DNA from 2 places in the Enterovibrio sp. FF113 genome. Region 1 is predicted to be linked to the other one. Evidence: predicted binding sites of a transcription regulator. Region 1 holds the regulator's gene; the other holds the start of a gene.
What was found. The regulator MetJ, encoded in region 1, represses methionine synthesis genes. The targets are predictions, from matches to a motif close to TTAGACNTNTANANGTCTAA.

Region 1 (3,152 bases):
TTGGCAACAAGATTAATCAGCCAATAACTAATAAAGTCAGGAAAACAGAAATGTCTGAAGACAAACGCCAACAGGCGCTGGATTATCATGCCTATCCAGTCCCTGGCAAAATCTCGGTAGAACTTACCAAACCAGCAGATACGGTTGAAGATCTTGCGTTGGCATACAGCCCTGGTGTGGCAGAGCCTGTTCGTGAAATCGCACAAGACGCTGATAATGTTTATAAATATACAGCGAAAGGCAACATGGTTGCGGTTATTTCAAACGGTACCGCTATTCTTGGTTTGGGCAACTTAGGCCCTCTAGCGTCTAAACCTGTGATGGAAGGCAAAGCGCTTCTGTTCAAACGTTTTGCAGGTCTTGATTCGATTGATATCGAAGTGAAGCACCGCACGATTGAAGAGTTCGTTGATACCGTTGCGAATATCGCGGATACCTTTGGTGGTATCAACCTAGAAGACATTAAAGCGCCAGATTGCTTCGAGATAGAAAAGCAACTGATTGAGCGTTGTAACGTCCCAGTATTCCATGATGATCAACACGGTACGGCCATCGTGACATCGGCGGGTATGCTGAATGCGTTGGAGCTTCAGGGTAAAGAGATCGGTGAAGCAGTTATTGTGTGCTTGGGGGCAGGTGCTGCTGCCGTTGCATGCATGGAGCTTCTGATTAAATGTGGGGCACAGCGTGAGAAAATCTACATGCTGGACCGCAAAGGCGTGATCCACACTCGCCGTGATGACATTAACGAATACAAACAATTGTTCGCCAACAACACAGATAAGCGCACGCTTGAAGATGTGATTGAAGGCGCGGATATTTTCCTTGGTGTATCAGGCCCTGATCTGTTACCGCCAGACGCGCTGAAACTGATGGCAGACAAGCCAATCGTGTTTGCGTGTTCAAACCCTGATCCAGAAATCAAACCTGAGCTTGCGCATGCAGTGCGTGACGATTTGATCATGGGAACGGGTCGTTCGGATTACCCGAACCAAGTGAATAACGTGCTGTGTTTCCCGTTCATTTTCCGCGGTGCGCTCGATGTGCGTGCAAGTCGAATTAATGACGAGATGAAACTGGCTGCCGTGGATGCAATCCGCACGCTGGCGAAAGAACCTGTGCCTGCGGCAGTATTGAAAGCGGCGGGTGTAGACAAGCTGAGCTTTAGCAAGGACTACATCATCCCTAAACCGATGGACCCGCGTTTGCTGCCTCGCGTAGCCAAAGCCGTTGCGGTCGCGGCACTAGAGTCAGGCGTCGCGCGCATCGAGATGCCTGAAAACTACATGTTAGATAAGTAACTGAAGTCGGCTAAATATCGGACAGGAAAATAAGGCGAGGTGAGGATAACGACATGGTAAGCGATCCTGCCGCGAGGTGAGAAAACGCTCTGTGCTTTTTCCTCAAAAAAAGCCATTAAAAAACCAGCCAAGCGGCTGGTTTTTTTGTCATTACGATGACGAAATTAATATTCTTCTTCGTTAAACTCGATACCAAGCTCTTTCATTATGCGCTTCACTTCTGCCGGAACGCTATCCGCTTTATCCTTGCGAATATCGTCATCTGTTGGCAGTGGTTGGCCGGTGTAAGCATGCAAAAAGGCTTCACACAACAGTTCGCTGTTGGTGGCGTGGCGTAAATTATTGACCTGGCGACGTGTACGTTCATCCGTCAGGATTTTAAGCACTTTCAGCGGGATAGAGACGGTGATCTTCTTTACTTGCTCTTTCTTTTTACCGTGCTCGGCGTAAGGGTTAATATATTCGCCATTCCACTCTGCCATCGTGCACCTTCTAAGCAGTTTCATTGATAAATCGCTGTCAACACCGGAAGCATTATGTCCAGGTTGAATGAATTTCGAATTTTAGCGATATTAACCGCTATATGTAAAGACATATAGACGTCTAGAGGTATTGACGTCTTACTATTGAGTGGTTAAGGTTAACCCTATCTGCTTGTATTATGATCGCATTTTGACAGGGAAAGACACCATGAGCGACAAGAAGTCAGCCACGATTGCCGTACGCACTGGCATCACCACAGATTCTCAGCATAATGCTGTGGTTCCTCCTATTTACCTATCCACCAACTATGAATTCCCTGAGTTTGGTACAGTCCCAACCTACGATTATGCCCGTGGTGGTAACCCAACCCGCAACCTGTTGGAAACGGCACTGGCCGAGCTTGAAAACGGCGCAGGCGCGGTGGTGACCAACTGCGGTATGTCCGCCATTAATTTGCTGCTGTCTCTGCTTGGCCCTGATGATTTGATTGTCGCACCTCATGATTGCTACGGCGGCACGTACCGTTTGTTCGATTCGCGCGCCAAAAAAGGGGCGTTTAAGATTGAGTTTGTTGACCAATCTAATGTTGAAGCGTTGGAAGCAGCATTGGCTAAACAGCCAAAGCTCGTCTGGATAGAAACGCCATCAAACCCGCTACTGCGTGTGGTTGATATCGCCGACATTTCCCAAAAAGCCCACGCGGTAGGTGCTTGGGTCGGAGTGGATAACACTTTCTTGTCTCCGGTATTGCAGCAGCCATTGAACCTTGGCGCTGATTTCGTGGTGCATTCCACGACCAAGTTTATCAACGGTCACTCAGACACCGTCGGTGGTGTGGTGGTTGCGAAAGAATCTGCACTCGCTGACGAGCTCAAGTGGTGGGGCAACTGCATTGGCGCAACAGGCAATGCCTTTGACAGCTACATGACATTACGCGGTCTTCGCACCTTGAGCGCGAGAATGCGTCAGCATGAAGAAAACAGTGCCGCGGTGTTGGCATTTTTGCTACAAGAGTCGCTGGTGGATGTGATTTATCATCCATCATTGCCCGATCATCCGGGACATGAGATTGCTAAGAAACAACAAAAAGGGTTCGGCGGTATGTTGAGCTTTGAGCTAAAAGGTGGCGAAAGTGAACTGAAACTGTTCCTGGGTTCATTGAAGTTATTCTCTTTGGCTGAGTCACTGGGCGGCGTAGAAAGCTTAGTCACCCACCCAGGTTCGATGACGCATCGTGCCATGTCTGATGAAGCGCAGGCAGAAGCAGGTATCGCAGCAACACTATTGCGTTTATCTATCGGTCTGGAGGATCATACGGATTTGGTCGCCGACCTAAAACAAGCATTCAATAAAGTGAGAGAGAGTCAG
Region 2 (3,152 bases), on a different contig from region 1:
GTTGGCAGTGCTAATTTCAGCATGGCATCAAGGCATGTTTGTAGGGTTGCTGATGATTTCCCAAGTTGCTCTGGTGGGCGCTATCACGGGACATTGCTTGCTGGTTCGGGCGCGATCTCGTTTACAGGCATTTCACCGTATTCTTCCGGTTGCGGGCATTGTCGCTGCAATGTTGATGGCGTTGGTTATTGCAGTTGCCAGCACATCTATGCCGGAGGCGTCAGCCAATGCGTTAGTGACATCCGTGTTGACCAGTTTGGGCTTGGTGCTGGTGGGCGTGATAATTTGGGCATTTCATTTGCTTCGTCAAACACCACCGCATTTACTGCAACTTTGTTGTGCGCTGATCGTCATTGGGGGGGCATCTGGCGTTGCCATGTCAGCACTCATCTGAGCATTTGCATGGCAACGGGTTGTCTCAGGCACAATAAAAGGCACGTGAAGTGCCTTTTTTGTGGCTGTTCACCTTAGGCGTCAACGCGAATATGACGTATCGCATCTAAAATACTTTCGAATAGGTTCAAAAGTGACCCACTGAAAACAGGAGTACGTGTATGGAAATCCACAACCTTGAGCATCTCGAAGGTGCGATCATGTACGGCATCGTCAATGAGAAGTTGCGCTTAGAGTGCGATAGCCTCGACGACCTCTTGGCGCAATTTGAATTGGACCACCAATCTTTCCAACATAAACTCGATGAAATGGGATGTTACTACGATCCCGTTGTGAATCAGTTGAGGCAAAAATAGAGCTCAAGAAGGTTAGCTATACCTTCTTAATCCCATCCAAATGGGTATGGCATTGATTGCGAGCGGTAGCAAAGAACGCTTTAAGATAGGGCCGTTGCGACTCCTGGCTTCTTACCGCGGCATACAGTCGACGCCAAAGCCCTTTGCCGAGAGGCCTATCAACCACCAAACCCTGTCTTGAAAATTCACTAATGGCCCAATTAGGTAAGGCAGCTACGCCTAATCCTGCCGTCACCATTTGTATCAGCATCAAGGTGTTATCTGCAGATTTAAATTGAACTGGCTCAACACCTGCAGGATGCAAAAAGTGCTTAACCACATCCATACGTTGTCGTTGCACCGGATAGGTCAGTAGGGTTTCTCCGGCAAGGTCTTCAGGTTCAATCACACTTTTTTTCGCGAGTGGATGCGTGTCGGCAAGAACAAGGCGCATTTCAAAATCAAACAGTGCCTCATAGTGAATTTCGCTACGTGGGCTAATGTCTGAGGTAATCACCACATCTAACTCGCCTCCTGCCAATGCTGGTAGTGGTTCAAAGCCAAACCCAGAAGAAAAGTCTAACTTCACCAACGGCCAACTCATTCTGTATTCTTTTAATGCTGGCATAAGCCATTGAAAGCACGAGTGGCATTCAATGGCCATATGAAGCCGTCCCTGCGCATCTTCTTTCAAGGCTGCCAATTCTGTTTCAGCCCGAGCGAGGCGAGGCAATACATCATCGGCCAACGCCAACAACACTTGTCCTTCTGCGGTAAATCTCACCGGACGCGTCTTTCTCATGAACAGTGGCGAACCAATACGCAGCTCCAAATCCTTAAGCTGATGTGAGAGCGCCGATTGTGTCAGGCAAAGCTGTGTTGCTGTCGCCGTCAGCGAGCCTGTGTCGCGGAGAACGAAGAGGGTGCGTAGGTGCTTTACTTCTAACATGAATTTATCTCAACATCCGTTTGAGTAATTTGAGTTTGTTTTATGCACTCTAATCAATCAAGGTGGACATGTAAACATCTGGACGGCTAAAAAGGAGAGATAGCATGACCACGACACATATTTTGGGTTACCCGCGCATCGGCAACAAACGAGAATTGAAATTTGCATTGGAGCAATATTGGAACGGTGAAATCAATCAACAAGGACTGTTGGATGTTGGCGCAACCATTCGTCATCATAACTGGCAAGTGCAAAAAGATGCTGGCTTATCGTTTGTCACTGTGGGTGATTTCGCATGGTACGACCAAGTGCTTCAAACGAGCCTGACGTTAGGCCACATTCCTAAGCGTCATCGTCATGGTCACCCTGATCTGGACACCCTGTTTCGTATCGCTCGGGGCAAAGCCCCAACGGGTTGCAGTTGCGCCGCGTCGGACATGACCAAGTGGTTTAATACAAACTATCATTATATTGTCCCTGAGTTCACTAAAGACGACGAGTTTGCACTGAGCTGGAATCAATTATTCGATGAAGTTAGCGAAGCGCAGAAATCAGGATACAAAGTAAAGCCCGCTATTCTGGGACCCATTTCCTACCTTTTCTTGGGCAAAGAGAAAGAAGCCGATTTCAACCGCCTTGAATTGCTGCCACGCCTGCTGTCGGTATATCAGCAAATTCTCAATAAATTGAAGTCACAAGGCGTGGAATGGGTTCAGATTGACGAGCCTATTCTCGCGCTGGAATTGCCAGACGAGTGGCGCAATGCCTACAAGCTTGCGTATCAAGTGATTGGCGGTGATGTGAAATTGCTTCTGACTACCTATTTTGAGTCTGTTGAGCATCAACTTGATGTGATTTCAGCGCTTAATGTCAACGGACTGCACCTTGATGCGAATGTTGCGCCACAGCATGTCGATACCATTGTCGATAGCATACCTGATCACTGGGTGGTGTCTCTTGGTGTGGTGAATGGCCGAAACATTTGGAAGGCGAACCTCAACAAGTGGCTAACGGCGCTGCAGCCAACAGCGGACAAATTGGGAGACCGACTTTGGATCTCTAGCAGTTGTTCTCTGCTGCATTCACCGATTGATGTTGAGCAAGAAACCGATCTCGAGCCAGAAGTGAAGAGTTGGTTGGTATTTGCTAAGCAAAAAGTGGATGAAGTGGTGTTGCTGGCGAATGCACTTAACGGGAACAGTAAGGCAATTAGCGAGACTAAAGCTTACAGTGAGGCTATTGAGGCGCGTGCAACTAGCCTTCGTGTCAATAAGCAGGAAGTACAGGCGCGTGTGAATGGCATTACCACAGCGCTGGCGGAACGTGCCTTGCCATATCAACAACGTGCTGAAGCACAACATGCGTCTTTGTCGCTACCTTTATTCCCAACCACAACGATTGGTTCATTCCCGCAAACTGGCGAGATCCGTCAGCAGCGTCGCGCTTTCAAAACGGGTGAACTGTCAGAGTCTGAT

Region 2: a site for MetJ is predicted at 1,748-1,767, ahead of metE (5-methyltetrahydropteroyltriglutamate--homocysteine S-methyltransferase). Genes of this name have one in related genera too.

The regions. Positions count from the first base shown of each region.
Region 1 covers NZ_JBGONO010000004.1:153,876-157,027, forward strand. Annotated here, with positions in the region: gene ACED36_RS04700 (malic enzyme-like NAD(P)-binding protein) at 51-1,301, shown strand; gene metJ (met regulon transcriptional regulator MetJ) at 1,466-1,783, opposite strand; gene ACED36_RS04710 (O-succinylhomoserine (thiol)-lyase) at 1,992-3,152, shown strand, end outside.
Region 2 covers NZ_JBGONO010000030.1:46,309-49,460, reverse strand. Annotated here, with positions in the region: gene ACED36_RS19750 (hypothetical protein) at 1-394, shown strand, start outside; gene ACED36_RS19745 (DUF4250 domain-containing protein) at 555-749, shown strand; gene metR (HTH-type transcriptional regulator MetR) at 766-1,677, opposite strand; gene metE (5-methyltetrahydropteroyltriglutamate--homocysteine S-methyltransferase) at 1,782-3,152, shown strand, end outside.